3 regions of the Paenibacillus sp. FSL W8-0194 genome follow, and region 1 is predicted to be linked to each of the others. Evidence: predicted binding sites of a transcription regulator. Region 1 holds the regulator's gene; each other region holds the start of a gene.

Region 1 (10,968 bases):
CTTCAGCTTTTTGACGTCCGGAATTTCCTTCGTCGCTTTTTCCTTGATCTGATTTTCCGACATGCCGTTTGAGAGCAGCTCTTCATGCACCGCGCCCTCGCCCGATTTCACTTTGCCGTTTTCGTCCATCGTCACCCACACCATGATCGGACGGTTGTCTTTGTCCAACCCTTCGATCGCCCAGCAGATCGTATCCCATACCGATTTTTGGGCTTCGGTCACCTTCACGAGGCTTGTCTCCTGTTTGGCCTTCAGAATGGCCGCCGTCTCTTGCGCGCGGATATCCTGCGTTACGTATATGTAATAACGGTAAAGCCCGAACACGATCAGCAGAAACGCGACGATGCCGAGAAAAATCCATTTCTTTTTGTTCTTTAGCATAAGTTCCCCTATCTTTGGCCGTTCTTACCGCGACAAGAGACCTTCGAACGCGGCTTGGGCTTCCCGGCGGATGCGCTCTTCGTCCATCGTCAGGCACGCGCCATGCTTCACGATCTGCTTGCCGTCCACCCACACATGTTCGACGTCTTTGCCGCTAGCCGAGTAGATCGCGTGGGAAATCAGATCGGTATGCGGAAGAAAATGGGCTTGATCGGTATTTAGTGCGATAAAATCGGCTTTCATGCCCGGCGCAAGGGTACCGACGTCCTGCAGGAAAAGGGATTGCGCTCCGTATACCGTTCCCATTTTCAAGGCCTCGTAAGCCGGAACCGCCGTCGGGTCGCCGGACACCCCTTTGTGGATGAGCGCCGCAAGACGCATTTCCTCGAACATGTCCAAATTGTTGTTGCTGGCCGCGCCGTCGGTGCCGAGCGAGACCGTTACGCCCGCTTTGAGCAGATCCGTCACGCGGGCCACGCCGCTCGCCAGCTTCAGGTTGCTGCCCGGATTGTGAGATACGGCCACGTTGTTGCGCGCCAAAATGCCGATTTCTTCATCGGTCAAGTGAACGGCATGGGCGACCAGGGACGGTCTTGAAAATACGCCGAGCTTCTCCAAATGGGCGACCGGACGCAAGCCGTAATCCCGAACGTTTTGCTCAACCTCGGCAATCGTTTCGGACATATGGGTATGCATCGGCAAATCCAGGTCAAACGCAGCCTGCACGAATTTCTCGATGAAATCCGGAGGACATGTATACGGCGCGTGCGGCGAAATCATCGTCGTGATCCGGCCGTCCGCCTTGCCGTTCCAATCGCGTGCGAACTGGATCGCCTCGTTCAGCTTGTGACGCTGAATGTCCTCGGAGCATAACCCGATGACGCCCCGCATCAGGGACGCGCGGATTCCCGACTCTTCGGTCACCTTGGCGACCTGGTCCATATGGTCATACATGTCCAGGAAGGTCGTCGTCCCGCCCTTGAGCATTTCCAGCACCGACAGCGCCGTTCCCCAATAGACGTCGGAGGAGGTAAACTTGGCTTCCATCGGCCACATTTTCTCCTGCAGCCAAATTTGCAGGGCCAGGTCGTCCCCGTACCCCCGCAGCAGCGACATCGCTGCATGTCCGTGCGTATTGATCAATCCGGGCATAAAAAACAGATGCGTCCCGTCGAATACGGGAACTTCGTTTTCAAGCTCCGGCATTTCTTCCCCTATATAGGCAATGCGGTCGCCTTCGATGACCATGCAGCCCTGGATTACGGGCTTGTCTTTGTCAGGCACGGCAAAGCTGCCGTTCGCAATGATCCATTTATTCTTTGTCTTGTTCTCCGTCATCGGCAGAACCTTCCTTTCCGTTATCCAAATAATATGCCAAGCTCAGCAGGTCGGTCGTAAAGTCCGCCGCATGAATCCGGATGTTGGCCGGCGCCTTCAGAATGGTCGGCGCGAAGTTCAGGATCGCCTCGATCCCGGCGCCAATAAGCTGGTCGGCCACGTTCTGGGCCTCGACGGCGGGCACCGTAATGATGCCGATCCGGATATTCCGGTTTTTGATCGTATCCGTGATCTCTTCCATCGGCTGCACCGTCAGCGTATTGATTTTTTTGCCGATTTTTTTCGGATTTTCGTCAAAGACCGCCACGATTTTAATGTTTTCGCGCAGGTAAAAGTTGTAGTTGGAAAGCGCCTGTCCCAGGTTGCCGGCGCCCACCAGCACCGCGTTGATCTGCTGATCCAGGTTCAGGATGTGGCGGATTTTTTCGATCAGGTACGAAACGTCGTATCCGATCCCTTTCCGGCCGAAATCCCCGAAATACGCAAGATCCTTGCGGATTTGAGCCGGGTTCAGGTCCAGTCGCTGGCCAAGCTCCTGGGAGGAGACCGTCGCTACCTCCCGCTTGTGCAAATCATTCAAATAACGTAAATATACAGGCAATCTGCGGACGACCGCTTCGGAAATTTTCTCCGATTTCATGCATGTTCCCCCTATTTAACAGCTTAATTTCTATCGTTCGATCCTATGAAAAGGGTCGTTTTAACCTTCTTGAAGCCATTCAGATATACGGGGAACCATTTTTTCCGTATTCATATGCTCCATCTTTGGCCCCGGCAAGGAATAGAGAAAATATTTCCCGTAGTAAGACTCGATTACGCGCGTATCGTAAACGATGACGATTCCGCGGTCATTCGCCGTACGAACCAAGCGGCCGAAGCCCTGCTTAAAGCGGATGACCGCCTGCGGCACGGAAAGCTTCATGAACGGATTTTTCTTCTGGCGCTGCAAAAGTTCGGCTTTCGCTTCGTTCAGCGGGTGATTCGGCGGCTGGAACGGAAGCCTTACGATCGCCAGGCAGGTCAACGCTTCGCCGGGGATATCGACTCCCTCCCAGAAGCTGCTCGTACCGAGCAGCACCGAAGCGCTGCTGTCTTGAAACCGGCGAATGAGCTTGGTGCGGCTGCCGCTGTCCACGCCTTGGCCGAGCACGGTAATATCGCTGCCCGCAAGGGCGTTTTTCAGCGGTTCATGCACCTGCCGGAGCATCCGGTACGAGGTGAACAGCACCAGCATTCGGCCATGGGTTGCGATCGCCGCGTCGGCCAGGGACCGCACGAGGGTGTCCACGAACACCGGATCGCCGACGCTTCCTTTTACGCTCGGGAAATCCCGCGGAATGACCAGCAATGCCTGGTCGCGGTATTTGAACGGGGAAGGAAGCTGCACGGATACCAGCCTGCCGCTCTCCTGGTCTTCCTGCAGACCCAGATTATCGATCATGTATTGGAAGGACTTGTCCACCGACAAAGTAGCCGACGTTAATATAACGCTTTTCTTTTTATCGAAAAACAACTCCTTGAGCTGTTTGCTGACGTCCACCGGAACCGCATACAGCTGAAGCGATTTGCTGCGGAAATGGCTGCTTGCCTCCATCCAATAAACGACGGTGGCATCGTCCAGATTCATGAACGTCCGCAGATCGTCCCGTTCGGCAGCCAGGTCCTTGAACAGGCCGCTAAGATCCGTTATCAGGCTGTCCGCGCTGTAATCGTCTTCGTTTTCCTTGTATTCAGCCAGCATTTTTTCGCCGCGGCGGACGATTTCGCTCATTTTCACATGGATCTGGTTCTCCATCGCCTTCAATGTTTCCCATTCCTGCGGCCATTTCGACGGCTGGAGCCTCAGCACATATTGCCCGGATTCTCCCGGCGCGGCGTCATTCCTTTCCGGCATCAGGGCGAACAGGGATTCGCTGAGCTTGTCCCAAGTTTCCTTGACGTCGACCAAATCTTCGCTGATGCGATCGATCGCCGCGATCCAGTCGCCGGCCCGCTCCTGGCCGGACGACTGCAGTTGTTGGCGGAGGGCGATAAGCTGTCCGCTCCGCGCATCTTTGTACAGACGCGTAAGGGTGTGGACGACGCTGAAATATTTCATGTGCAGCCCCAGATGTTTGCCGGCAACATCCTCCAAATGGTGGGCTTCGTCAATGACGAGGCGCTCATAGGACGGCAGCAGCTGATGACCCGCTTTAACGTCTGTGAACAGCTTGGAGTGGTTCGTAATGACGACGTCGGCGATGCCCGCCTCATGTTTCGCGCGGTGATAATAACATTTGCGGAACCACGGGCAGGCTCGGCCCAGGCAGGAATCCGAATCGCTGCTCACCGTTTCCCAGAAGTCGCCGCCCCTTCCCCCGAGATTCAGCTCCTCGTCGTCGCCGTTTTCGGTTTGCGCAAGCCATACGATCATCTGCGCAGCGGTAATCGTATCTTCCTTGGGATTAAAAAAGTCTCTTCTGTTTATTTTATGTTCAAATTTTCTCAAACACAAATAATGTTGTCTTCCCTTAAAGACCGCCGCCTTGAAAGGGAACGGCACAACCTGCGTCAACAAAGGCACGTCGCGCTCCCGCAGCTGCTCCTGAAGGTTGATCGTGTGCGTGCTGATCATCACCTTTTGCTGCTGCTTGACGCTTTGGTAAATGGAAGGAATAAGGTATCCCAGCGATTTGCCGGTACCCGTTCCCGCCTCGATCAACAAATGCTTGTCCTCGTTCAGCGCGTTCATCACCTGATCGAACATGATCGTCTGCGGTTCGCGCTCCTCGTATTGGGGCATAATAGCCTTAAGACGCTTCTGAATTTCGCCCAAATATTCCTTGAACTCCACCCCGGCGAGAGGGTTGTCGTCCGTTTCGTCCCGCGGCGGTTTCATTTCCGTCCAGTCTTCGACGGCTAACGCAAACTGACGGTAAAATGTATGGCTGTTCAGGTCCTGAATCGGCTCCTGTTCCTTTTCCTGGCACAGGCCGTCAAAAAACCATCCCAAATCGCTGTCTTCGTCGGCAAACAGTTCGGTGAGCCGCTGCAGCGTGATGAGAGGCAAATCCCTGAGTTCTGACAGGCATTTCAAAAATACATAAGCCGTCGCCAATGCATCGCTGTCCGCCTGATGGGGCCGGTCATGCTGGATGCCGAAATGCGACGTGACCTGGCCCAATTGGTAGGAAGTCAGGGACGGAAAGCATATTTTAAGAAAATCCAACGTGTCGAGAATGCGCCCGGAAAACGGGAGATATCCGGAGCTGTCCAGCGCGTTTTGCAAAAAATTGAAGTCAAACGCGACGTTATGCCCGACCAGGACGACGTCGTCCAGCATCGGCACAAGCTCCATCAGCATCTCTTCCAGCGGCGGCGCATCCGCCACATCCTCTTCGGTTATACCGGTCAGCCCCGTAATAAACGGCGGGATTTCCACCGTCGGTTTGACGTAGGAACCGTACACGCGGGATATCGTCAAATCTTCTTCTATGATGGCAAGTCCAACTTGAATGATCTCATCGGCGGACTGGTTGCCTGTTGTCTCAAAATCCAGTACGGCAAATTTCATGATCAAAATTAATCCTTTCGTTCCAGTCTCAATTACCAGCATAACAGAAGATTTCACATTTGAAAATTAAAGGGCAGCAAAAAGGCGATGCACAAGGCGCTTCCCGAAGCGCATGATGCATCGGCCTTTTTGCTGCTTTCTACATCATCGATATAAGCTGGCTGCCGTATTGAAGCTGGCCGCGGTTCTGCTGGCACACCTTCAAATTGATCAGCGGATCGGGCAGCGTCGGATCGCACTGCAGCGCAATGGTAAAAAACTCCTGGGCTTTGCTTGTTGCTCCATGCTTCACGGCAATGCATCCCAAAGCATTGTAAATCATCGCTTTCAGCTTTTGGCTGTTGGCGAGCGGCAAAATCCATTGGAAATGTTCTTGGGCCGCTTCCGTTTCGTCCAGGTGCAAATGGGACATGGCCAGATACATCCGGGCCAAAAGGCTGTCGGGATATTGACGGATGACTTGGGCAAACTGCTGCGCGGCTTGGCGGTACATCAACAACCTGAAATACCCCTGCCCGCGCACAAATGCGTTCATTTCCAATTCGGGCGAGCTCTGATCTGAAAACAAGGTGGCAGGCACCTCGACATGCTGGCGGAATTCCCCCATTTTTTCCTCAAAAGATAACCATTCATCAATAATGCCGTCGCTCATCGTCTTCAGCATATTCCATTTTTGGATCAACTGATGTTTCTGGGTTTCCTCCGCCGTCGGGTAATGTTTCATGATTTCATCTAACATGTGGTTCATTTCCGCGAAAACATGCTGGAACATCGCTGCATCCCACCCTTAAACTAAAAATGAAATCAGTGCGGTCACCTGCATTCATTTTTTGTTGAACGGGCTGTTTTCATTCTCCGCGGAGCCTGCCATTCCTTGTCTTCATAAACATTAGATGATGGTTGCGTGCACTTCCTTGCTCATCGTTGTCAGCGGCCGATTGGACTCGTTGACGAACACCACTCTCGGCTTATGGTTTTTGATCTCCTCATCGGACATCATGGCATAGGACATAATAATGACCGTATCCCCCGGTTGCACCAGCCGTGCCGCCGCCCCGTTGAGGCAGATGACGCCGCTCCCGCGCGGACCCGGGATCACGTACGTTTCGAGCCGGGCGCCGTTGTTGTTGTCGACCACCTGGACTTTTTCGTTCTCGAGCAGGTCGGCGGCTTCCATCAAGTCTTCGTCGATCGTAATGCTGCCTACGTAGTTAAGGTTCGCTTCGGTTACGGTGGCGCGGTGTATTTTGGATTTCATCATCGTTCTGAACATGTCTCATTCCCCTTTCGAATGGAGCAGGCAATTGTCGATCAGGCGCGTTCTGCCGAATTTGACGGCCAGCGCCATCAATACGGATTCGTTGCGTTCGATCACCGACTCGCCGTCCGCAAGCGGCGCAAGGGCCGGAAATGCGGCAACTTCGACGTAATCGATGACGGCCAGCGGGGATTCGCTGATTCGGGTGGTCAAAAATCGTTTGACCTCGCCCGCGGTCCGGATTCGGCCGCTTTCGACCGCTTCTCTCGCCTCGCGAAGGGAACGGGAAAGTACCAGCGCTTGCGTCCGTTCTTCCGGGCTGAGGTACACGTTGCGCGAGCTGAGGGCCAGCCCGTCCTCTTCCCGTACAATCGGGCAAGGCACGATCGTCACGTTAAAGTTCAAATCGTAAACCATCTGCTGGATCACGGCCACCTGCTGCGCGTCCTTCATGCCGAAAAACGCGTAATCCGGCTGCACGATATTAAACAGCTTGCCCACCACGGTCGTCACCCCGTCGAAATGTCCGGGGCGGGACGCGCCGCAAAGTCCGGAGGTCACCTCGGATACAGCGATTTTCGTTTTGGTCGGCTGCGGGTACATCGTGTCCACGGTCGGAAGAAATACAAGATCGGCGCCGGCGTGTTCCGCCGCGGCCAAATCCCGCTGTTCGTCGCGAGGGTATGTTTCAAAATCCTCCCCCGGCCCGAACTGGATCGGGTTGACGAATATGCTGACGACGACGATGCCCGTTTTCTCCTTGGCTGCCCGGATCAAGCTGGCATGCCCTTCATGGAGATATCCCATCGTCGGCACCAACCCGACCGTTTCTACATCCTTTGCCGCTTTCAAGCTTCGTATTTCTTCCCTAAGCTCTGCAATCGTTCTGACGGCTTTCATGCGTTGTTCACCTTTTCCCGGCCTCTGCCGTATAGATTGTCGACGACGTGATCGTCTGCCGTAAATACATGGCTCTCATCCGGGAAAGAACGTTCTTTCACTTCTTTGACGTATTGAGCCAGACCCTCGCGGATCATCGTTCCGGCATCCCCGAAGGTTTTTACAAATTTCTTGGCGCGGTACGGGGAAGCATATTGGAAAATATCATGGAAAACAAGCACCTGGCCGTCCACGCCCCGGCCCGCGCCGATGCCGATCGTCGGGATGGACAGCTGCGACGTGATATAAGCCGCAACCTGTTCGGTGACCAGTTCCAGGACGACCCCGAACGCGCCCGCTTTCTCCAGCGCTTTGGCGTCTTCCAGCAAGCGCTGCGCATCCTTTTCGTCTTTCCCTTGAATCCGGTACCCCCCGATTTGATTCACCGACTGGGGCGTAAGGCCGATATGGCCCAAAACGGGAACGCCCGCGGCAACGATCGTTTCGACCGCTGCGCTGATTTCTTTGCCGCCTTCCATTTTAACGGCATGGGCATGGCCTTCCTGCATCAGCCTGCGCACGTTGCGCAGCGTTTCGTCGATGCTCCCGTGATATGTCATAAACGGCAAATCGGCGACGACGAACGTATTGCCCGCCCCCCGGACGACCGAACGCGTATGGTACACCATGTCGTCGATGGTGACCGGGAGCGTCGAATCATACCCGAGCACGACGTTGCCGAGCGAGTCGCCGACCAAAATCATGTCGACGCCCGCTTCTTCGGCGAGGCGCGCCGTCGGGTAATCATAAGCGGTAACCATGCTGAGCGCCGTGCCTTCCTCTTTCATCTTTTTCATTTTAACGATGTTGAGCGGATGTTTCACTGCCATGTTTGCAGCCCCTTCCTTCGGAATAGTGTTGGAAAAACAAAAAAACCTTTTAGCAGATCACTAAAAAGTTCCGAAAGGGCAAAAAAGAGTCACTTGCGATCGTCCCTTCTGTCTCGGTCCCTTCGGCTCAGAGCAGAATCCAACGTATGCATTATGCTGTTGTGATTGCTTGCACATGCAGAGTGCAGTTCGGTCCCTTGCCGATACCGCCTCTACATGTCAGTATATCAAATCCTTCGCAAAATTTCATCGTCTAAGTTCGACATCTCCGGAAAAAACAGGCAATTCCCGCCCGTCCTCCGTCAGGATGACCAACGCGCCGTGAGGGTCCAGCTTCAGTGCCTGGCCCGTTACGGGACCCGATGCGGCCCCCACGGTGACCCGTTTGCCCAAAGTGACGGACAACGCTTCCCACAACGAGGCGATCGGCGCAAATCCTTCCTGCTGGTAAAGCCGGTACAACGTTTCGAATTCTTCCATCGCCGCCGCGATCAATTGCACGCGGTCGACGGGGTGGCCGGCTTCTATTTTTAAAGAGGTTGCGACCGATTTGAGCTCATCCGGATAATCGCCGGGGTCCAGGTTCGCGCTGATGCCGATGCCGGCGATGCAGTAACGGACATATTCGTCCTCCACCGCCGATTCCAAGAGGATCCCGCAGATTTTGCGGCCGTCGACCAGGAGGTCGTTCGGCCATTTCAGCCCGGCCATGACGCCGGTCGTCCGCCGTACCGCCCTGCACACCGCGACGCCCGTCAGCAGCGTCAGCTGAGGCATGTAATGCAGCGGCTGTTTCGGTCTTAGCACCAGGCTCATCCATATGCCTTTGCCTTTGGGAGAAAACCATTTCCGCCCGAGCCTGCCTTTGCCCCCCGTCTGCTCCTCGGCAACGACCAGCGTTCCCTCCGGCGCCCCGGCCTCGGCGAGCGCCTTGGCTTCCTCCTGCGTGGATACCGTCGTTTCAAGCACTTTCAGCTTCTTGCCCGCGGTATTCGTCTTTAACGTTTTCAGCAGCGTCAGCGTGTCGATCCGTTCCGGTTTGTTGACGATCCGGTAGCCCTTGTTCGGGACGGCCTCGAATTCGTACCCGGCTTCCCTCAGCTTGTTGATCTGCTTCCAGACGGCCGTGCGGCTGACGGACAACCTGCGGCTGATTTCCTCGCCGGAAACGAACTCCTGCGGGCTGGCGAGCAGCAAATCAAGCAGCGTTTCTTTTTCACTCATGGGTTGATATCACCTGTTTCGCTTCTTCGATTAATCGGTTATGGTCGTTCGGCAGCTCGCGCGAACTAACGCGTACAAGCAGCCCGTTCAATAGTTCGCCCAACCACGGCCCGCCTTTCCGCCCGGACAACGCAAGCACGTCTTTGCCCGTGACGGCCAACTCGGACATGTGGTATACGGCCATTTCTTCCATCCACGCCCGTCCGTTTTCCAATACGTCCTGCGGATAACACCCAGCGGCTTCCCCCGCCTTCAGCACATCGGCCAGCCTCAGCCAAGATTCGGAGGTTTCCCGCCCGAACCGAAGCACGATCCGGATCCACTCCAGACGGGAAGGGGAAGTACGGTCCATGGCTTCGACGGCTTCTCCGACGTTTAATATCCCGACAATCCGCTCCCGGACCGTATTGGGAAAGGTCCAATCCCGGAGGTACGCATTCGCTTTCTCAGCCGGCACAGCGCAGGCATATAACAGCAGCGCAAATCGGATCACCGATTCTTCGGGAGAAAGATCGTCGATCAGGCGGATGAGCCTTGCCTCGGCCGCATAGGGAAAAGGAACCTTGGCATAAGCCGGCAGCTTGCTGCGGTAAAGCAATCCCAGCCCTCTTGACGGCTTGCTGCCGGCCATCAGCTTCTCCAGCTCCACGCGGAAGCGCTCCATCGCTACGTAGCGGATGTTTTCCCGTTCCTCGAGCAGCCCTTTCCAAGTGCGGTAGGCAATGTTGAATCCGAACACCGAGGCAAACCGGATGCAGCGCACCATGCGCAGCGCATCCTCTTGAAAGCGTCCTTTGGCATCGCCTACGCAGCGGATCATGCGGGCCTCCAGGTCGTTTATGCCGTGAAACGGATCCACGACATTGCCTTCGATATCCCTGGCAATCGCATTTATCGTAAAATCCCGCCGCTTCAAATCTTCCCGCAAATCCCGCACGAACGCGACTTCGGCAGGCCGCCGATGCTTTTCATAAGCTCCTTCAACACGGTATGTGGTCACCTCGAAGGCGCAGTCCCCGCTCAGGACCGTAACGGTTCCATGCTGGATGCCCGTCGGGACGGTCCGTTCAAATACGTCCTGCACTTCCTCTGGCAACGCGGAGGTCGTAATGTCCATGTCGTCGACCGGCCTGCCCATCAGCTCGTCCCTGACGCAGCCGCCGACCCAAAAAGCCTCATGACCATGCTCAAGCAGCTTTGAAATCACTTGTTTGCCCTGCTCCGCCATCGCGGGATCGGCTTGTTTCCATCGTACCAATATCGTTCCTCCCTGCCTCTCGTCCGAAGCCGGATCAGCCGCACACCGAATCGAGCTCCGGAACCTCGCGCCCAAGAACGCGATAATAAATTTTCTCGTACTGCTGGGTAATCAGCCCGTCGCAGAACTGTTCGCATGCCCTTTTGACGCAGGCCTCCTTGAACGTGGCTGCAAGCGCATCGTTGGA
Region 2 (10,968 bases), 1.8 Mb from region 1:
AAGCATCGATCGCAACGCCGTGGATGTGCCGGGAAGCCGGCATCGATTCGCCCAATGTCCGCATGAAGGACCTTGTAGCCGCGGCTTGGGGCGCGGAGCGTCCGGATACTGCCGCATGCGTCGCTTACGGGGAGCATCTGGAGGACTCCGGTACCATCGAAGCGCTGGTGCGCCACAGCGGGCTGGACATTCGGTGCGTCGATTGCCTGGAGCTTACCATTGATCATGGCATCGTCAAGGACGGCAGCGGACGGGAAATCAAGCGGATGTTCGCCTTGTATCCGAAGGAATGGATGGCCGTTGACGACGGAGGCGACGCGCTTGCTTATGCGATCGAGACGGGCAAGCTGACGCTGTTCAACCCGCCCCACAGCATCCTGCTGCAGTCCAAAGGGCTGATTGCCGCGGCTTGGGGGCTGTTTGAGCTGGGGTTATTGTATACCGCCGAAGAGCGGGAGACGATCGAAAAATATCTTTTGCCGACGTACAACAAGCCCGTATTTTCGGGGAATTACGTCTCCAAATCGATGTTCGGGCGCGAAGGCGGCTCCGTGCAGATGTTCGACGGCAGCGGAGAGCTGGAAATCAAGGATGAGGACGGCTTTGACACCAGCGAGCTGTTCCCTTCCGTCTATCAGATGAGGGCCAATCTTCCGGAAATCGAGACGGTGGCCGGAACGCGGCGCCTGCTGACGGGGATGTTCATGATCAACGGGCAGCCATGCGGCCTGCTGGGCAGAGCCGGAGGGCTGATTACGGGAAATACGAGCCATTTTATAGCGATCGGAGTGAGATAGATGACAAGAAACGGAAAGAAACACCCGCGTTCCGGGCATACCTTCAGGCTTGCGGCCGTTTTGGCGCTTTCCATGCTGGCCATGCTGCTGCTGAGCGCCTGTTCGGACAACGAGCAATCCGTGTTCTACTCGGGTTCCTCGGCGGACGGGCAGGACATGGTGTCCCGCGTGCCGTGGGATTACCGGATCATTGAAGGCAGCGTCGGCGATTTGATCGGCAGCGACATGACCGTATTGCCGGACAACGAGCTGATGCCCAACGACGGGAACTATGCGACGGGGGACAAAATCTGGGTCCTGCAATACATGGATGCGGAAATGACGACGGATTCCAGCCAGCGCAGCAGCGTCCATTTGTCCTCCTGGAGCACGATCAAAACCTTCAAATCCCAGGCGGAAGCCAAAAAAGACATGGCTAATCTGAAAGTTCCCGTCACGACGGAAATCGATCTGGTTGGCGTGTACAAAACGCAGTACAAGGACAAAACGCGGAACTTCGCCGTGCTGGAGCTGCCTTCCGGCAACCGGATCAAGCAGCCGATCGACGACGCTCGCTACAAAGCATTGGAGAAGAAAAAGAAGGTATCCGTCAAGCTTGAAGAGATTCATGATTTTGCCGACTACGATTCGGCATACGCAAAATTCAGGGGGTGGGCGAGTTGACCGTCGTCGTTAATCTGGTCGTAAGTGTACTTGTCATCATTGTGCTGCAGCTGCTGGGCATGCTGATTTTCAGCTGGATGACGCCGTTTAAGGATATGGAGGAACTGAAAAAGGGAAACGTGGCCGTAGGGCTCGCGCTTGGCGGCAAATTCATGGCCACGGCCATCATCTTGGGCGTTGCGGCTTATACCAACACGTCGATCTGGTTTTTGGCGATGTGGTTTGCCGTCGGTTACGTATGTTTGATCGCGGCGTATTGGATATTCGAACTGGTCACCCCGAGCTTCAAAATCTCGGAGTCCCTGAAGCAAGGAAACGTGGCCGTGGCGACGCTGCTGTGCATGGTGTTCATCGGAACGGCCTTTGCCATCAGCAGTTTGATCGTCTAACGGTGTTGCAATCATCCCGATATCAAAAGCTCGTCTTCAGAAGGGAAGAGGCAAGTGCATTTTTTTCTCCAATTATCCGCACGCATGATGCGTATGCGCAAAACGACCCTGGCCCTGATCGTATTTTTTTTCGTGACGGGCAGCGCAACCATCGCTTATCTCCTGGAGCAATCCACGTTTGGCACCTGGTTTAACGCCCTGTATTGGGTGATGACGACCATGGCCACCGTCGGGTACGGCGACTTTTTCGCCACGACGGTTGGGGGCAAGCTGTTTACGCTGTTTTTGTACATTTTCGGCATCGGTCTTCTCAGCTTGGTCATCGGCAAAGTGATCGATTCCATCGGAAGCATTCAGCGGCAGAGGGAGGCAGGAACCTTGAGTTACCACGGACGGGATCACGTCATCATTATGAACTGGAGCAAAAAGGCGAAATCCGCCGTCCAAGAAATTTTGACGTACGACGAAAAAGCCCAAATCGTCATTATCGACGAGCTGGAGCGGCATCCGATCAAGGATGTGCACCAGGTGCATTTTATCAGCGGCGATCCATCGGCGGAGGATGTGTTGCGGAAAGCGGGGTTGGAAACGGCGAAGGCCGCTATTGTTTTCGCGGATACCCGGATCGAAGATACTTCCTTGATCGACGGCAAATCGCTGATGATCGCCTCCAGCATCGAACGGATCGCTCCGCAGGTGCATACGACGGTCGAGATCATGCATGAAAAGCACATCCAAAATTTTCGGTTCGTCCAGGTGAACGAATTTGTGCTCTCCCATGACGCCATCTCCAGCCTGGCGGTGCGCGCCGCCCTTCAGGAAGGGAATTCGGCGGTGATCAACCAGCTGATCAGCCGCGAACAGGGGGACGACATCTACGAGGTTCCGCGGAAATCGGAGTGGCGGACTTACGGAGACGCTTTTCAGGATTTGCTCCGGCAGGGGGCAACCTTGCTCGCCGACCGCAGCGATCTGTCCATCAACCGCAGGCTGAACGACCCGATTCCTTCCGAGGCCCGGCTGTATGTGGTATCGGATGAAGCGACGTACCGGCGCATTGCGGGCAAATCATGATGGAAGAAATGGCATCGATACATTACCAACATAGGCAGGATTCGCCCGGCAGCTTGTGGAAGCAAGTTTGGCGGGCGTTTTTTATATCGGGCCTTGGCGTCATTCGTCGAACATCCTATAGGTAGAGCCGAAGCAAGACGCATACATATGAGACAGATGCCGGGAAATGAACACCTATAAGCGAGGGGGAGTTTGGTGGATTTACGTCCTTATCCAAATTTGTGGATCTTCATGGCGTCCAATCTATTGATGTTCGGATTGTTTTGTTTCCGGCTTGTTCTGGATATCCAGCTCCAGGTTATGCCTGCATTTGCATGGCTCTCTTTTCTCGTCTGTCTGGGCAGTTTGACGGGGATTCTGTTCACGGGAGCGGACCTGGCGACAAAAAAGCAGGAGCGTTTTCAAGGGAAAGTCATCAATATAGAAGGCCGGATCATCCATGTCTTAACGACGGAAAACCGGCTGAAACGGCTTCGAATCAACGCTGCCTGGGCGCGCGAAAGGCTGAAGGCCGATCAGGAAGTGGAAATCAGGCTGACTCATTATACCAAAATGCCGGTAAGCATAACGGTTTTGAAGGATTCTGCGCGGACGGAAACGGAGTAGGCCGTGGAAAGGGCAGAGATTCGTTATTTTTTTGAAAGGATGCATGCAGCATGAACCAAACCATATATGAAGATTGGAACGGCCACAAAATCAAGTTGACCTGGTTGCCCGGAGACGAGCCTCCCGATCCCGCGCTGGTGACGAGCGTGCACGGCATTTGCCTGCATCAGGGGCTTGTTCTTGCCGTGCATGTGCAGGGCCGGGGTTACAACGTGCCGGGAGGGCATGTGGAGCCGGGAGAAACGCCGGAGGAAGCTTTTCACCGGGAAGCATTGGAGGAAGGCAGCGTCAAGGGGACGATCGCTTACCTTGGAAAAATGGAGGTCAGCCACGAAGAAAACGAACGGTTTGATCCGAACGGGAAATATCCGATGGTCGGGTATCAGCTGTTTTACCGGATGGACGTGACCGAGCGGCTGCCGTTTAACCGGGAGCATGAATGTTTAACGCGGATTTGGGTCGAGCCTGAGGAGTTTCGTTATGTCGTAAATGATCATGAACTGGTCGGACAGGTTCTGTATGAGGCGCTGCATAAGAATGGGGAACAAAAATAGATTTTTGCGGACATACCTATAGAAAACGCAGGGCTGGGGGGCGAAAGCGTGAAAAAACGGATCGTATTATGGAGCGGCATCGGCATCGTCTTTCTTGCGGCGATCACGGCGGGTTCCTACGTCCAAAATATCGGAGTCCAAAACATCAAGCTTATGTATGCGCTGCATGCGACCGACAAGACGATCGTTTTGATGGATCAAGGTTTGAACGGAACCGTTAATTATCTGACGAAAGCTAAGAATCCGGCCGAATTAGTAAAACAAAAGATGAACAAGGAAGGCTGGAGTTATGCTGAACAGGAGGGGGCGGGCTATTTTTTCGAAAAAGACCGGCAGCGCTGCATTGTGACCGTCAGGCAGTGGAACCACAGCTATTTTATACTATCGGTTGAAAAGAATCTCGTCGATCTTGCGGGATAAGTTTCTAAAAAACGGGAAAAGAACTTGCCGGCATGGCGGCCGGCGGGTTCTTTTCCCGCGTTTTATTGCGGATGGGTTCGCCCGGATTGATGCTCGTAGTTGCGAATCAGCATCCCCTGGGCTTTCCGCATGCCGAGTTTTTCGTAGAATGGCTGGAGATCGGGATCGCAGAGCAGATCCACCATGTAAATTCCTCTCAGCTTCTCGATCATCCGCCGGGCCAGCTCTTGTCCGATTCCCTGTTTCTGATAGGCGGGAACGACCTCCAGCAGCGGGATATAGGCCGTCAGCACGCCATCCGACAACGCGGTAATAAATCCGACGACTTTCCCCGTTTGCTCATCCTTGGCCAATATGCAAGAGGACGCATTGCGGAGAATCTGCATAAAAACGGCATAAGAAGGCGGGTTCGGCCACCCGTCGAAAAATCCCTCCGCCAGCGAAGCTTCGGTAATATCGCGTAAATGATCCTGATATTGAATCATGTCATGTTCCTCCTCCTGAATCGGTTCTCTACACCTTACCTTGATTTCGCGCAGTAAACAACCGTTTTAACGATTTTTTAGGTAGCGCCGCGAATCTTGGGGCTGTTATGATGGGGAGGAGAAATTTGGAATATTGCTCGCTTCGCGTTCGATGCGGGCTGAAAGAAGGAGATTCCATGAGACAGGTGATCGCGCTTGGCGGAGGCGGTTTTTCCATGGAGCCGGACAATCTGCTGCTGGACCGATATATTTTGAGCCAGTCCGCGGCCCGTAAGCCCAAGGTATGTTTTATCCCGACGGCCAGCGGGGACGCGGAAGGTTACATTGAGGGATTTCGCAAAGCTTTTTCGGCGTTCGACTGCATTCCTTCCCATCTGGCGCTGTCCAGGCCGCCTGCAGCCGACTTGGAGGATTACGTCCTGGAAAAGGATATCCTTTACGTGGGCGGAGGCGATACCGTGCAGATGCTGGAGACCTGGCGGGAACACGGTTTGGACCGCATCCTTCGGCAGGCGTGGGAGCAGGGCGTCGTGCTGGCGGGCCTCAGCGCAGGTTCCATGTGCTGGTATGAAGAGGGAGTCAACTGCGATGATGACGGGCAGGCGAAAGTGGTCCAAGGATTGGGTCTCATCCCCGGGAGCCACAGTCCGCATTACGACTCGGAGCCGGAGTACAGGCGGGGGTATCATGAGCTGCTGCGCAGCGGCCGAATCCGCGCGGGCGTCGGCGTAAGCGATGGAGCGGGCATTCATTATATCGGCTGCAGAATTCATCGGGTCGTCAGTTCGCGGCGGGATGCCCGGATCTACGGGGTCGAAGCCTTTGACGGCAAAGTCGCGGAAACGGAGATGATTCCCGAATATTTGGGAACGCTTTAAGACTGGGAGTTAATGCAAAATAATACAGGCCAATCTGAAAGGGCAGCGCCAATATACATAGGGAGTGGTTTCTCATGTTTGATGAAGCCATGGCGGCGGTCGAAGCGTACCGCAGAGTTATCCATGAAGGGACCGCGGAAGAGGTGAACGCATGGATATCGGATGACTTTATCGGTTATTTTGGTTATTACCCGGATCGGGATTACGAGGTTTACCGGTCCGGGCATTATAAAACGGACAACCTTGAAACGCTGGCCATGTATGAGGGTAAGGAACCTCATTGGGAGTATAGCGACCTCGCAAGGAACATGCGTACGGAAAATGAATTGGTCCTATCGTCCATCGTGAACTTCAGCCTGCACGGCAAACAAGTCGCGAGCGTGTTGGCCATGGAAGTATTTCGCAAGGAACAAGGAGCATGGAAGCTGTACAGGCAGCATATGGAGAAATATGCCTCTGTCTGAAATGATGCAGCCATGCCCTACTTAAAACCCGGGGGTGAGGACAAATGGAAAATCCACTGAATATCGAGGAATGGATCGTGGAGCTGGATATCCGCAGCATGCAGGCTGCCATGGAATCGGGCGAAACCACCTCTGAAGAAATCGTCAAAGCCTATCTGAAACGGATTGAGCGCTACGACGGCAAGCTGAAATCCATCATAGAAGTGAATCCGGCTGCCCTGAGGATCGCAAGGGAGCTCGATGACGAACGTTACGAAAAAGGAACCCGGGGGCCGCTCCATGGCATCCCCCTGCTCTTAAAGGATAACATCGATACCCGCGACGCGATGCATACCAGCGCCGGCACGCTGGCTTTGGCGGAGCACGTCGCGGCGGAGGACTCGTTCGTAGCGGCTCAGCTAAGAAAGGCCGGGGCGGTATTCCTCGGGAAGGCGAACATGACCGAGTGGGCGAATTTTATGGCGAGCGGCATGTGGGCCGGTTACAGCAGCCGCCGGGGATTATGCCTTAATCCGTACGGACCGGGGGAATTGTTCGTCGGCGGGTCCAGCTCCGGCTCGGCCGCAGCCGTGGCGGCAAACCTGGCCGCCGCGGCGATCGGCACGGAAACGTCCGGGTCGATCATCAGCCCGGCCAGCCAGCAGATGCTGGTCGGCATTAAGCCGACGGTCGGGCTGGTCAGCCGTTCGGGCATCATTCCGATCACGCACACGCAGGATACGGCCGGACCGATGGCCCGAACCGTCGCCGATGCCGCGATCCTGCTGGGGGCCATGACCGGAATAGATGAGCGGGACCCGGCCACGGAGGCAAGCGCAGGGCGGTTTTTGCAGGATTATACGCCATTTCTTGACGCTTCCTGCTTAAAGCAAGTGCGCATCGGCATTCCGAGGCATTATTTCCGCGACCTGGATCCGGCCCGAAAGGCCGTTCTCGAAGCGGCGATCGAAGCGCTCCGCAGGGAAGGGGCAACGATCGTCGATCCGGTAGAGCTCCCTTGTCAGGATGCGTCCTGGAACGGAAACGTGCTGGTCTACGAATTCAAAAAGGGCGTCAACGATTATCTCGCGCAGCTTCCTGAAAGCATTCCCGTTCATACGCTGGCCGAAGTGATCGCGTTCAACAACGGGCACGCCGACCGGTGCCTGAAATACGGGCAGGACCTGCTGGAGAAATGCGAAGCGACCAGCGGGACCCTAACCGAACCGGAATATTTGGAGACGCTCCGTTACAATCAGGAGATGTCGCGGGCTAAGGGGATCGATTACGCGATTGAAACCTACCGTCTTGACGCGTTGCTGTTCCTCGGCTGCGACGAAGGGGACGATATCGCGGCCAGAGCTGGCTATCCGGCGATTACGGTGCCGGGAGGTTACGCGGAGGACGGCGTCATCGCTCCGGGAGGCTACATCACCAAAGGCCCTGTCGGAATAACGTTTATCGGAACCGCGTTCAGCGAACCGACGCTGATCAAGATTGCCTATGGATACGAGCAGGCGACCCGACACCGCGTACCGCCGGATATGAGCAGGCTGGAGGAGCAGTAACAGCCTCATCGTTCGGATCATCGCCGGCAATCGCTTGATCTTCCGGCCGATGAAAAAAGGAGCCGTTCCCCCGCCAATCCGGATGCCGGAAAGCGGGGGAGGCTCCTTTTATTATTTGTGCTCACGCAAGCTGCGAACGAGGATGATGGCCGTGACGGCAACGGAAGGTTAACTTAACGTATCGGCTCGAGCTGGAGACCCTCCAAATTGCGGCGGATCAGGGCGCAGGAATCCTCGAACCGTTTCCGTTCGTCTTCGCTTAACTTAAGCTCCAGCAGTTCCTGAATGCCGTCGCTGCTAATGATGGCCGGAACCCCGGCGCACACGCCGTGTTCGCCGTACTCCCCGTCGAGTATGGCGGATACGGCGATAATTTTATGTTCGTCGTTCAGGACGGCACGGGTAATATGGGCGATGGCGCTGCCGATCCCGAAATGGGTCGATCCCTTCCGCGTGAAAATTTCCCATCCGGCATCCTTCGTTTTGCGCGCGATATCGTTCAAATCGACATGCTTAAAACGTTCCGGGTGCTGCTCCAAAATATCGAGGATCGGCTTGCCGCCGATCGTGACGTGCGACCATGCGACGAATTGCGATTCGCCGTGTTCGCCCAACGCATACCCGCTGACGCTGCGCGGATCGATGGAAAACACGTCCGAGAGCAGCGTTTTGAGCCGCGAAGTATCGATGGAAGTGCCCGTACCGATGACGCGATGGCGCGGAAAACCGGTAAGCTTCCAAATCATGTACGTAACGAGATCCACCGGATTGGCGGCCGTGATGAAGATCCCCTGAAAACCGCTCTCCACGATCGGCGTCACGATTTGACGCGTAATTTCGGCGGCTTCGGCCAGGACGTCCATCCGGTTTTGCCCCGGCTTCGGATTGGCGCCGGCCGTCAGGATGACGACGTCGACGTCGGCGCAGTCCGCATAGGTTCCTGCGTACACGGTCGTCCGCGTATGCGTAAAATCGATGCAATGCGACAAGTCCAGCGCCTGGGCAAGCGCCCGGTCGTATGTGCGGTCGATCATCATGATCTCGTCGCAGATGGATTGGTTGATCATCGCGTAAGCGCAGCTGGATCCGACCATGCCGGAGCCTACGACGGCAACTCTTCTTCTTTTGCGTTTCATGTTTCATTCGCTCCTTCAATCCTATTGTACACGAGATTGTGATAAAAATCCCATAATCGGCCGCTTCGGCGAAATTCGGTCCATTACGGCCCTAAAACGATAAAAACCGGCAGCGCGGCGGCTTCCGGTGAGAGTCCTTTTGGAGCTTCGTTCAGGGGGCTGAAGGACTCCAGGGCCGCCGGATCCATGTGCCTGGCCGCAGCCTTAAAAAAAGACCCCGACAGCGCAAATATCTGCATAAATGCGTCCCGATGGAGCTCCCCAAAATCGCGATCGTTTCATGTCCGTTGATCCGTCTGAGCCCGGCATACAGGGCGGTGCTGAACATCACGTCGACGATGACGAACTTTGCCAGATCCGCGCGCGTAAATACCCAGACCTGAAACTCCTTTTGGTGAATCCCCGCAAGCTTTCGCATGCCGCCCTCCTTCCCTTTCGCCATAAATCCCTCGCTTTTTTAGGATATATCAAAGCAAAACGTTTGAGAACACGCGGACAAGATCGAATTTTGTTCGGCGGTCATACTTTCTTCGTCCCATGGCCATATTGAATATAGCCCAAAACGCCGATCGGCAGCGTCTCCTGCCGATTCCGGAGCTGCCCGGGCTTGAGGGCATCCCGAAAGTCCCGTCACGACCTGTTATGGATGCAGACCGCGCTTGCACAAAGCCTGGCATCGTAAAAAACAGGGTATCCCCGGTCGCCAAGACCGTGAGGATACCCTGTTTGCCGCTTCAAGCGGTTGTTGTTATGAAGATTAGTAAGCCAGCGTATACAATGCTTTGATGTGGGAGAGGTAACGGATGTTACTTGCTTCCTTCATCAGCGTCGCAGGCAGACCTTTCAGCGAAATGTTGTTTTCGCCGATGGTTGCTACAGCGTCTTTGCGGCCAAGGCTAGCCAGCGTACCGGAGTTTACCGGAGCAAACGTTTCGAACGCTTTATCGTTCAGGAACGCGTACAGGTTGTAGCCGATCAGCTCGCCCATTTGCCATGCAATTTGCGCGGTTGGAGGGTAAGGACGTCCGGTTTCGTCGAAGTATACGGCGCTGTCGCCGGCAACGAATACGTCTTTATGGGACGTGGATTGCAGGAATTCGTTGACGGTTGCGCGTCCGCGGTTGACTTCCAGGCCGGATTCGCCGACAAGCGGATTGCCTTGCACGCCGCCGGTCCATACGAAGGTGTTGGTGACGATTTTTTGGCCGTCTTTCAGGTCAACAACGTTACCTTCCACGTTCGTTACAGGCAGTCCGGTCAAGAACGTTACGCCGCGGTTTTCAAGGCTTTTGGTCGCGCGCTCGATCAGATGGTCAGGAAGCACAGGCAAAATTTTAGGGCCGGCTTCAACGAGCATCAATTTGATTTCGCTGCGGTCAATGCCGTATTTTTTGGTCAGGCTTGGCAAGATGTCGGCGATTTCGCCCACGAGTTCGACGCCGGTCAAGCCGCCGCCGCCGATGAGGATCGTTGCGTCAGCCGGATCTTTGGATTGGGAGTAAGCTTGGATGCGTTCTTCGATATGGCGGTGGATGCGGTTGGCATCGTCAGCGGATTTGAGCACCATGCTGTATTTGTCGAGGCCGGGAATGCCGAAGTAAGCGGTGATGCTGCCGAGGCCGACGACAAGCGCGTCGTAAGTCAGCTTGGAACCGTCCGAAAGCTTCACTTCTTTGTTGTCCACGGAGAAAGACTCGACCTTGGCGATTTTCAGATCGATGTCTTTGCCTTTGAACAGTTTTTCAAGCGGCATGGCGATCGCTTTTTCTTCGATGCTGCCCGCAGCCAGGCGGTGAAGCTCGGTAATGATTTGGTGAGTCGGATATTGGTTCACCACGGTCACGCGCGCTTGGTCTTTGTTCATGTATTTGCGAACGGTCAGCGCGGAGAGGAGTCCGCCATATCCTGCACCCAAAATGACAATATGTTTTGACATAGTTTTTCCTCCGTCCTTA
Region 3 (10,968 bases), 970 kb from region 1:
ATCCCGGAAATCCACGAGTTCGTGGCTCCGTCGTCCAGCGGTCTTGTACGGATGCCGATGGAGGAGATCGTGGGGATCTACCGCCGATTGGCGGAATATATCGCGGAGCACGGGGAGTAAGAACGTGGCTTGCTCAAGGTTCAACGGACACGACAGACAGGACATAAGAAGACAAGGACGCACACGCTTAATTAGCCGCGAACTGCGGCTTTTTTTCGTTTGCCGAACGTGTAATACATAATATTTTTTGTATGTACGTGGCTTTTTGGCTCCCTCTGGTGTCTAATTCATTGTAAATCAAGAGGAGGTTTTCACCATGTCAGGAGCTCATGACACAAAACCTGTTTATCCGGATGAACAGGAGATCATCCCAAGCTTTGAAAGAGCGTATGAACAGCATCGCCAACGAATCCGCCAATATTTCTCGCTGAAATTAAACCCGCGGGTTGCGGAAGACATGACTCAACAGGTTTTTTTAAAGGCTGCCGAAAATATTCACAGCTTTAAAGGTACCTCTAGTTTATTCACGTGGATTTTTAAGATCGCTCAGAATACAGTAAAAAACGAATATCGGAAGTTATCCCGAAAAAAAGAATCTCCTTTTGATTTTCAAGATTACGAATCACAGTCGATCTCCCTTGAATTTACGAAATATGTTGATTTTCGGATTGATATCGGAGCGGCGCTAAAAGAATTAGATGAGGTAGACCAAGAAATTATTGCTCTGCGTTTTTTTGTGGACTGTACGTTGCCTGAAATTTCTAAAATCGTTGGGATGCGTGAAAGTGCAGTAAAGAACAGATTGTACAGATCACTGGAAAGACTAAAAAAAGAACTCAAAGAATGGGGAGAAATTACCATTATGTCTATTCAAGATTTGATTTCAATTGTAGATAAGGGTGGCAACGAAGGCCCGAGTCATCGTTTGAAGAAGGTACAACATGACTTGTTCGCCGAACTCAGCAATAATGTAGAACGTATCTCGACAAAATACAATCACCGTCCATCACGAAAAGTCGTTATTGAAATATACCCTGATCTGCCAACGTTCCATCAAGCTGTAGGAGAAGCCGATGCACCCAATTGGTTTATGGGCACATATGAAGGACATATTCTTAAAATCGTATCTCCGTTGAATCCAGGACCCGAACATACGTATCAATCCATCCTAAAAAGCACGGTCCATTTGTTCACCATGTGGCTAATCAATGATATTAATCCAACGGCTCCCAAATGGATCAGGCAGGGGATAGGCGGATTCGAAGCCAAACAGATGACTCAGGACTTTATTAAAGGTTCGACGGAAGATGCGATCCGCAATCTGGCGATCCCATCATTTGATGAATTAAATAACGATACCTGGGATTTTGAAACGATGAAAGGATTCCAGTTCTCCTATATGTTCGTGGAATTTGTATGTGAACAATACGGAATCGATGCATTAAACAAAGTGATTCGCAATCCTCATGATTTTAACGGGATCTTTCAATGTTCTGAGCAGGAACTGCATAAGGAAATGGTTGAGTATATAAAGAAGTAATACTTCTACGACAGTGTTTTTGGGCGGGAGAATTCATATATGGCGGCTGGCCGCATACGATTAGGCGAAGGAGCTTGTTGAATAAGGGAGGTTGTCCCAAGATGTCCGTACACGACCATCCGATCCAGATCGCCAGGCGGCATTTGCCGCAAGGCGCCGAACTGGCCAACATCGACGGTCCCGCGCCCCGTCCGGCTGTTCTTGCCGCCGATATTACCGGAGACCGAATTCCCGAAATCACGGCGGTTTACCGTTTGCAAGGCGAACTATTTGTTATGGTGCTTGTTTACCGGGAAGGGCGCTACGAGGCTGCGGCCCGCATGAAGGGACCGGGATACGGCGTCACTTACATGGCTGCCGCGCCGGTCCTGCAGCCTGGCACGAGCAATTTAGTCATCGGTTGGCGGATCGGTTCCATTTGGTCGAAGTTGTCCGTCTATGCCTGGTCGGGTGAAGTCCTGACCGATGCCGCCCCGTCCGGCATGAGCTTCAGCTTCGTCCATGTCGAGGATATGCCCGGGACGAACGGACGGGACGGACAGGCCGAAATCGCCCTTTGGATTCATGATACGGGGGACGCATACCGGGTGGATGTGGTTCGGTGGAGCCAGGGCGCGTTTGTTCCCGCGCCGGATGCGTACCGTTACTACTTTCCGACCGTGGTGCGGTATTACGAAGGGCTGACGCGGAAGCATCCGGATTATTCCTTTTACTGGTATTACCTGGCGGACGCCCAGTATCGGGCCGGGATGCCGGAACCTGCGCTGGCTTCGGTGCGCCGGGCCCTTTCCTTTCCGGATCCCTATCCGTCCAAGGAAACGCTACGCGAACTCGAGCGGAACATCGAGCAGACGCTGCACGGAAGCGGACGCTTTCCGCAGCCTTCCGGGTTGTTTCCCGCATCCCTGAAAACGACGCACGGAACGAAGTGGGGATATATCGATGCCGAAGGTAAATTGGTGATTCCGGCCCGGTTCGACGATGCCCGGGATTTTCAACAGAACGGTCTTGCCGTTGCCGCGGCAGGAGGGAAATACGGGGTGATCGATTCGGCGGGGCGTTTTGTCGTTCAACCAAGGTACCAGTGGATCAATCCCTTTTCGGAGGGCCGGGCCGTCGTGAACGACGAACAAGGCTTCAGGCTGATCAATCAAGAGGGCCAGGTGCTTACCCGCAAAGCATATGCGTTTATTGCGGATATGCATGAAGGGCGGGCCGTCTTCAATGACGCAGCCGGCGGGAATGGAAGCAGCCGGTACGGTTATCTGGATCCGGAGGGACATGAAGCCATTGCTGCGAAATATGCGGAAGCCGGCGATTTTTCCGGCGGCAAGGCCGTCGTCAAAATCCAAGAAAACGAATACGCCTTGATCGACCGGAACGGCCGCAGGCTGGCGACGTACCCTTATGCTTACGTCGGTCCGATTGGAGAGGGGCTCCTTGCATTCCAAAAGGATGCCGGCGGGAAGTACGGGTATATCGACGAGAAAGGCAGCGTCGTGATTCCGGCCGCTTTCACCTCGGCGTTCCCGTTCCATCAAGGCCGTGCCATCGTTAATACCGCCGAGGATTACCAATCCAGATTCGGCGTTATCGACCGGCAGGGGGAATGGGTGATCCGCCCGGAATACGACGATATCCGGGATCTGAACGAAGGGCGGTTCGCGCTCGGCCGTGCCGTCGACCCGCAGCAGCCTTTCATCGGCTCGGTGTATGCCATTGCGGACGATCACGGCCGCAGGCTGACCGAGTTTTCTTACCGAGACGTTTCCAATTTTGAAGGCGGTTTGGCATCCGCGTATGACAGGCGGTTTACGTTTTTGATCGACAGCTCCGGGCAACCCGCCCCGGGGTACCCGCGGGTCAGCGGCAGCGGAACCCTGCAGCGGGAGAGCGAAGGACTGATCAAGGCATTCGTCGACCAGCGGTTGTCCTATATCGACCGCAGCGGGCAGGTCATTTGGCGGCAAAACACCGTCATTCCGCTGCAGCCTCCCTACCTCGTGAAAGAAGAGAAATATAAGCCGAATCCGGATTACATTGTGTATTATCCGGTTGTGGAAGGAATCAAGGACCCGGCGGCTCAGCGGTCGGTGAATGCCAAGTTGAAGGAGCTGTCGCAGGTAAAGCCCGTTCCTGCGGATCAGACGCTGGACTACACCTATACGGGCGACTTTGAGGTTCTGTTTTATAAACAAAACCTGCTGGTGCTGGAGCTTGACGGGTACCGGTATCCCCTTGGCGCGGCACATGGCATGCCGACAAAGGCATTTGCTTTGATCGATCTGGCGACGGGGCGGATGTACGGCCTTAAGGACTTGTTTAAACCCGGCAGCGATTACGTAAAGCGGCTGAGCGACATCGTCGGCAGGCAGATTGAGGAAGACCCGCAATATTCTTATGTATTCCCTGGAAGTTATAAGGGAATTTCGCCGGATCAATCCTTTTACGTGACGGAAGACGCCCTGCATCTTGTTTTCGAGCCGTACGAAATCGCCCCGTATGCCGCAGGTTTCCCAACCTTTACGATCCCGTTTGCCCAAATCCGCGATTTGATCGATACGACAGGGGCATTTTGGAAGGCGTTTCATTGACGGGACGGCGCATGCATGCCGGTGCAAGGCCGTTCCGGGCCGCTTGTGACCGGCAATGCGGGGGAGGGGAAACGAACCGGCATGCCCAATCGTAATAACGCAAAAAAAGCTGTCCGCAAAGGACAGCTTTTTTCGATTTCAGGTGTATCAGTATCCCCAGATCATCGCAAAGAGCGTACCGAAAATCGTGGCAACGCCGACGAATACCGCATAAGCGATGTTGAGGTAGAGCGTCTTTTTCGAGGACGTTTCGCCGATGTGCATGAACAGAACCAGCTGCAGCGAAGCCTGAATCAATGCGCTGATGATCAGAATGACCATGGCGGCCGAAAACGTCAGATCCCAGTAAATCACGCCAAGTGCCACGAGTGAAAGGACCAGCGAAAAGATATATCCCATCACGTGACGTATCGGGAACAATCGTGCCATATTACATCAATCCTTTCAGGTAGACAAAGCTGAAGATAAAGATCCAGACGACGTCAAGGAAGTGCCAGTACAGCGAGAAGATGAACGATTTGTTCGCGGTCTCGTCCGTAAAGCCTTGGCGACCCACTTGAATCAGGATGCCTGCGCCCCACAGGATCCCCATGGTCACGTGAAGACCGTGGGTTCCGAGCAGGACGAACAAGCTGGACAGGAATGCGCTCGTTTGCAGCGTCGCGCCTTCATGCACGTAGTTGACGAATTCCGTAATCTCGATGCCGAGGAACCCGAGGCCCATCAGCAAAGTGACGACGAAGAAAATCATCATCGGTTTTTTCAAGCCGAGGCGCATGGCATGAATGCCAAGGCCGCAGGTAAAGCTGCTTGTGAGCAGCAGGAACGTTTCCCAGATAACACCGCCGACCTCGAAAAGCTCTTTGCCGGTCGGGCCGTTGCCCGTACGGTTCCAAAGCGTGAAGTATACGGCGAACAACGTGGAAAACAGGACGATTTCTGCTCCAAGGAAGAGCCAGAAGCCGAAGATTTTGTTGCTGTTCTCCTCGGTTCTGTACTCCAGCGGCAGCGTGTCATTTATTTTCATACGGTATCACCCCGCAGTTTCTGTTCGGTAGCGGCGATTTCCTTCGGTGGAATATGATAGCCGTGATCGCGTTCGAAGGAACGCACCGCCAGCATGATGATCACGCCGACGCCCGCGATGATCGCAGGAATGAACCAGCTGAACACGAGGAAAAAGCCCAGGAAAAACATGATTACGCCGAGAATGAACGGTTGCCCGCTGTTGTTTGGCATATGAATCTCTTCGTAAGGTCCTTCTTCATAAAGCGGAACGTTATGCTTTTTGGCATGCCAGAAAGCATCTTCGGAATGTACGACAGGCACTTTCGCAAAGTTGTAAACCGGAACCGGGCTTGGCGTGCTCCATTCCAGCGTACGCGCATCCCATGGATCCCCGCCCTCGTTGCGTGGGCTGTGGCGGAAGCTGTAGAAGAAGTTGTAGCACAGGACCACGAAGCCGACCGCAAGAATGAGAGCGCCGATCGTCGCGATCATGTTCAGCGGACCGTAGCCGGTGCTGGCTGAATAAGTGTACATCCGGCGCGTCATGCCGTTAAGTCCAAGGAAGAACAGCGGCATGAAAGCCACGTTGAAGCCGACGATGATCAGCCAGAAGGCCGTTTTGGCCAGACGTTCGTTCAGGCGGAAGCCGAACATTTTAGGGAACCAGTAATGCATGCCGGCCAGTACCCCGAATACCGTACCCGGAATAAGCACATAGTGGAAGTGGGCCACCAGGAACATCGTATTGTGATACTGATAGTCGGCGCTTGCCATCGCAAGCATGACGCCGGTTACGCCGCCGATCGTAAAGATCGGGATAAAGCCCATCGCGTACAGCATCGGAGACGTGAACGAGATTTTGCCTTTGCGGAGCGTAAACAGCCAGTTGAAAATTTTGACCCCGGTCGGAACCGCGATCGCCATCGTCGTGATGGAGAAAAAGCCGTTGACCATGGCGCCTTGGCCCATCGTATAGAAGTGGTGCGCCCATACGAGAAAGGACAGGACCGAGATGGCGACCATGCTGACAACCATCGATTTGTAGCCGTACAAATTCTTTTTCGAGAACGTGGAAATAATATCGCTGAAAATACCGAAAGCAGGCAAGATAACGATATATACTTCAGGGTGTCCCCAAACCCAGAACAAGTTGGCCCAGAGCATATCCATACCGCCGTTGGCCATCGTAAAGAACTGGCTTCCGAACACGCGGTCGAACATCATCAGGGCAAGCGCTACGGTGAGCACAGGGAAAGCAAACAAAATAATGACGTTCGTAATCAGTACCGACCAGGTGAACATCGGCATACGCATCAGTTTCATGCCTGGAGCACGCATCTTCAGGATCGTCACGATAAAGTTGACGCCCGTCATCAGCGTACCGATACCGGATATTTGCAGCGCGAGCGAGTAGTAGTTATTGCCTACCGTCGGGCTGAATTCAAGGCTTGCGAGCGGGAAGTACGCGGACCAGCCGGCATCCGGCGATCCCCCGATCACAAACGAAATGTTAAACAGCATCGCTCCCATAAAGAACATCCAGAAGCTGACGGCGTTAAGTCTAGGGAAAGCGACGTCGCGGGCCCCGATTTGCAGCGGAACGACCACGTTCATCATCCCGATGACAAACGGCATCGCCATGAACAAAATCATGATAACCCCGTGCGTCGTAAATATCTCATTGTAGTGCTGGGCATCCAAAAATTTGGAGTCCGGCGTCGCGAGCTGCGCCCGCATCAACAGGGCGTCGACGCCGCCGCGGAACAGCATGATCAACGCCGACAAAATATACATAATGCCGATTTTTTTGTGGTCCACGGTGGTGAGCCACTCACGCCACAGATAGCCCCATTTTTTGAAATAGGTCAATCCGATCACGATGGCGAGCGATACGAGCACGATGCTGACATCGGCCGCGTAGATCATCGGCTCGCCGGTAACAAAAAATTCGTCCCATTTCATGCAGTTTGTTCTCCTTTCTCCATGATGTTAGTGACCGTGTTCCATGGAAGAATGATCGTTCATGTCTTTCATGTCACCCATGTCCTGCATATGATCCGCGGAATCCTTGCCGGATTCCTTGCTGTCTGTCGAATTGTCCCCGCCATGGCCGTGTTCGGACATATCCATAGGCGGAGGCGAGAATTTCAGGTGCGTGGAGCTGTAAGACTTGCGTCCGACGAAGTCCGTATGCAATACGGAGTTGAATTCCTGCTCGGTCAGTTTCGGAGCGGTTTGCTGCACCTCGTTGACCCATTTCGTGTAATCGGCAGGAGATTGGGCAAGTACCTCGAATTCCATTTGGGCGAAACCTTTACCGGAGAAGTTCGAGTTTTTACCCATGTACGAACCTTCATGTTCGGCGACGAGATTCAGCTTGGTGACCATGTCGCTCATCGCGTATTTCTGTCCGCCGAGCTGCGGAACCCAGAAGCTTGAAATCGGACCGTACGAGTAGAGACGGAACTCGACCGGACGGTGCGTAGGGATGTTGACGTAGTTTACCGTTTCGATGCCTTCCTCCGGATAGCTGAAATGCCATTTCCAGTTGGAAGAGGAGGCGTAGATGACAAGCGGCTTTTGATCCTCATAGCCGGCCGGCACCTTTTCTACGGCATAAGTCGTACGTACGGTAACGACAGACAAAATGGCTACGATGATAATCGGAATGGCAGTCCAGATAAATTCGAGCCATTTGCTTCCTTCCATATGAGGCGGTTCATAATCGTCCGGCGTTTTGCTGGCCCGGTATTTGGTCAACATGAAAATGTACAGGATGTACACGACGATTAACACGAGCGCCATCATCAGAATAGAGAAGATAATTGTATTGGATTGTGTTTTCGCTACCGGCCCTTTCGGATCCAGGACCATCAGTTTCGTATCGCATCCGCTGAGCAGCATGACGACGGAAATAAAAATGAGTGAAAACAACCATCTTTTTTTCTTCACGGGAAACTCCTTTCTAGCATGCCTTAATCGCTGAGTGTTTGGATAATTCGCGAATCCTTATAGCCATAGCATAGTAACTTGTGAAAAAGAAAACAAATACAGTAGAATACATAATTGTAAATAAAATACAATTATTCTGTGATAATCTTCACATTCTTCACGAAAAAAGGCCAAAAAATCCGATTAAGCTTTGAAAAAGGCTAAATTCGGCGATTTTCATTTTTGTTCAAAATTGAACGGGCGGGGAACAGTTGTGCCAGTTCTGTCACAATTGAAAGGGTTTTAAGCCCGGGGTAAGTTTTTTTACCCCTGTCCGGCGGTCGCTGAAACCTGCTTGTACCGCGGCATCATGTGCTAAAATAGACATAAATTCGTTTGCCGTAACAAACATCACAATAAGGATTTTGCAATCCGGACCATAGGAGAGGAAACGCAATGGGAGAGAAACGGACGAACGCAAAAGGGATATTTTTTGACGTGGATGATACGCTTTACGATCATTTGCAGCCGCTGAGGGAGGCGCTTCGGCATGTGCTCGGCACCGGAGAGGACTTTCCGTATGAGGCGGTATATCACCGATTCAGATATTACAGCGACAAGCTTTCCGCCAGCCATGGCGCGGTCAATGCCGCCGGAGCGGAACGGGATTTGCAGGAGATGAGGATCCAAAGGGCCAAGCTGGCTTTGGCGGAATTCGGGATCGCGGTGACGGATGGGGAGGCGGGCCGGATCCAGGAACAATACCTGGAGCGCCAGTTCCGGATCCGCCCGTTTCCGGGGGCAACGGAGCTGATCGGCGAGTTGCAGGCGGCCGGTCATGTCGTCGGGCTGATCACGAACGGACCGGCGGAGCACCAGATGGCCAAAATCAAGGCGCTGGCGCTGGATGCCGCCATCCCTTCCGGCCATATTTTCGTATCGGGGGCGGTCGGTTACGACAAGCCGGATCCGCGCCTGTTTGCCCGCGTCAATGAACAAACGGGGACGGATCCTTCGCGCTGCTTCTACATCGGCGATTCGTGGCGAAACGACGTGATCGGGGCGCTGGATGCGGGCTGGACCGCGATCTGGTTCAACCACAGGCAGGTTGAGCCCGAAACGGAACATCAGCCGCAGTATACGGCAGGCAGTTACCGGGAGCTTGCCGGGCTGCTGCTGGCTTAAAGGATTCAGGGATGAACGAAAACAAAGCAGCCGCATTCCCGTTACGGGGTCGCGGCTGCTTTGTTTTCATTTACATCCTATAAACGATTTCATCGTATAAGTTCAGGCAGGTACCGATGCACCGGCATTAACGTTCCACGGTCGCATCATCAGGTGGCGATTGCGGCGGAACCTGTTTGCGTTTGTACATGAGCCTGGAGACGATGATGCCGATCGCGCCAAGTCCGATGAACAAAATCGCTCTGACCGCAACGGATACGTCCGGCAGGTCGGCGACGATGACTTTGACCAGCGTGAGGAACAGCAAGCCGATGCCGGCAAGCCGGACCATCCGGCGCTGAAGCAAGACGCCGCATACGATGACGGCGATGGCGTACACCGCCCACACCGCGGACAAAACCAAATGCCGCAGGTCTTTCGTCAGCCCGCCGGTCAGCACGTTGGTCGCCTCGGTCATAAAAATGATCGCAAGCCCGGCATCGATCCACATGAGAATATCCGGCCAGCGGTTGGACAACATCCGTTGCGGCATACGCCGCAGCGTGTACGACAGAACCGCAAGGGAGGCCAGCAGTACGAGCCAGGAAAGGGTTTCGGCGGAAAAGATGCGATGGATGGCCAAAAACAGCGTGCCCGCCGCGCCGTACAGCAATACGATGGCTGCCGTGATTTGCTGCATATAACTTTTCAGCACCATGCCTAGGACGATGCCCGCGGTTCCGATGACGATCGCGGAAGCCGGCGCATAATGCTGGTTCGAAATATCGAATGCCCACAGGAACCAGGCGACGGTCGCGATGGAGACGAACACGGGGGAACGCTGTTCCTTCATGTATTTGCCCCATGCGGCCAGCGTGTAAACCAGCGCCCACACCAGCAGCATCAACGGCCGCCAATGAACGGAACCTTCCCACAGCGGGTACAAGGCATAAATCCATAATGCCATGACGCCGAATCCGGGGAATAACGACAACGTTTCATCAAGTTTGCGGCGTCCGGGCCCGAAGAAGGCGTAAGCGAGCAATGCCGCATGCTGAATGAATACCGCTCCGATGAAAACGTGGCGGCTTTCATCGAAGTCGCCTGCCGCGTAAGCGATCAGAAGCGGCAGATGAAGCACCCCGGCCGCGACGAAATAGGCGGCGCGGAAATCGAATTTCAAGGCGACGGCGATCATCGCCAGCGAAAACGCGGTCTCGTATCCCGCCAGCACCCAAGCATTCGGCTCGGCGGAATGCACGAGGAAAGGAACGAGATACCCCGCCACCGTCGCGATGATGATCAGCGTTTGCGAGCGGCGTCTGAGCGCCGTAAACACGCATAGCGCAATCGAAATGACGTAAAGCGCAAACGCGATGCCCGAAGGGATCAGGTCATACAGCTGATGGGCCGCAAACACGGACAAGATGAGGATGCCGATCGAACCTCCCAAAAGCACCTGTCCGAGCGCTTCCCGTTTGCTGCGGAGCTGCCGTTCGCCCAGCCAATACATGACGGCGGCTGCGACGACGCCCAGCAGGCAGCGCACGGGTTCGGTCAAATATCCGGCTTTGACCACTGCGGTAAATCCCCATAACACGCCGAGCAGCAGGACCACGATAAAGACCCGCGGAAGCCATACCCTGGCGATGAGATGCTCCCAGTCCTTCGGCGGCTTGGGTTCGCGTGGAACCTGCGGCTGCTGCCCGGGATAAGCGTACGGATTCATTC

What was found. Region 1 encodes Rex, which represses fermentation and respiration genes when NADH is low (regulators of the CRP and FNR family bind a similar motif). Its sites were predicted from a motif close to TTGTGAAATATTTCACAA; they were not measured.
Region 2: the regulator Rex is predicted to act here: its motif matches at 9,050-9,067, upstream of MKY58_RS01675 (L-lactate dehydrogenase).
Region 3: the regulator Rex is predicted to act here: its motif matches at 8,231-8,248, upstream of qoxA (cytochrome aa3 quinol oxidase subunit II).

What each region holds. Positions count from the first base shown of each region.
Region 1 covers NZ_CP150205.1:2,164,325-2,175,292, reverse strand. Annotated here, with positions in the region: gene MKY58_RS09685 (DUF5590 domain-containing protein) at 1-381, opposite strand, end outside; gene MKY58_RS09680 (amidohydrolase) at 406-1,719, opposite strand; gene MKY58_RS09675 (redox-sensing transcriptional repressor Rex) at 1,694-2,359, opposite strand; gene dinG (ATP-dependent DNA helicase DinG) at 2,420-5,272, opposite strand; gene MKY58_RS09665 (tetratricopeptide repeat protein) at 5,412-6,044, opposite strand; gene panD (aspartate 1-decarboxylase) at 6,162-6,545, opposite strand; gene panC (pantoate--beta-alanine ligase) at 6,549-7,430, opposite strand; gene panB (3-methyl-2-oxobutanoate hydroxymethyltransferase) at 7,427-8,299, opposite strand; gene MKY58_RS09645 (biotin--[acetyl-CoA-carboxylase] ligase) at 8,546-9,523, opposite strand; gene MKY58_RS09640 (CCA tRNA nucleotidyltransferase) at 9,516-10,781, opposite strand; gene bshA (N-acetyl-alpha-D-glucosaminyl L-malate synthase BshA) at 10,816-10,968, opposite strand, start outside.
Region 2 covers NZ_CP150205.1:400,776-411,743, forward strand. Annotated here, with positions in the region: gene MKY58_RS01620 (glutathionylspermidine synthase family protein) at 1-797, shown strand, start outside; gene MKY58_RS01625 (signal peptide protein) at 798-1,460, shown strand; gene MKY58_RS01630 (DUF350 domain-containing protein) at 1,457-1,849, shown strand; gene MKY58_RS01635 (ion channel) at 1,904-2,923, shown strand; gene MKY58_RS01640 (hypothetical protein) at 3,119-3,529, shown strand; gene MKY58_RS01645 (NUDIX domain-containing protein) at 3,580-4,083, shown strand; gene MKY58_RS01650 (hypothetical protein) at 4,132-4,503, shown strand; gene MKY58_RS01655 (GNAT family N-acetyltransferase) at 4,566-4,988, opposite strand; gene MKY58_RS01660 (peptidase E) at 5,165-5,866, shown strand; gene MKY58_RS01665 (DUF4440 domain-containing protein) at 5,941-6,330, shown strand; gene MKY58_RS01670 (amidase family protein) at 6,375-7,877, shown strand; gene MKY58_RS01675 (L-lactate dehydrogenase) at 8,051-9,013, opposite strand; gene MKY58_RS01680 (hypothetical protein) at 9,165-9,431, opposite strand; gene MKY58_RS01685 (NAD(P)/FAD-dependent oxidoreductase) at 9,771-10,949, opposite strand.
Region 3 covers NZ_CP150205.1:1,194,218-1,205,185, forward strand. Annotated here, with positions in the region: gene MKY58_RS05075 (mismatch-specific DNA-glycosylase) at 1-120, shown strand, start outside; gene MKY58_RS05080 (RNA polymerase sigma factor) at 317-1,540, shown strand; gene MKY58_RS05085 (WG repeat-containing protein) at 1,642-4,134, shown strand; gene qoxD (cytochrome aa3 quinol oxidase subunit IV) at 4,282-4,563, opposite strand; gene qoxC (cytochrome aa3 quinol oxidase subunit III) at 4,565-5,161, opposite strand; gene qoxB (cytochrome aa3 quinol oxidase subunit I) at 5,158-7,104, opposite strand; gene qoxA (cytochrome aa3 quinol oxidase subunit II) at 7,132-8,094, opposite strand; gene MKY58_RS05110 (HAD family hydrolase) at 8,530-9,258, shown strand; gene MKY58_RS05115 (DUF2339 domain-containing protein) at 9,386-10,968, opposite strand, start outside.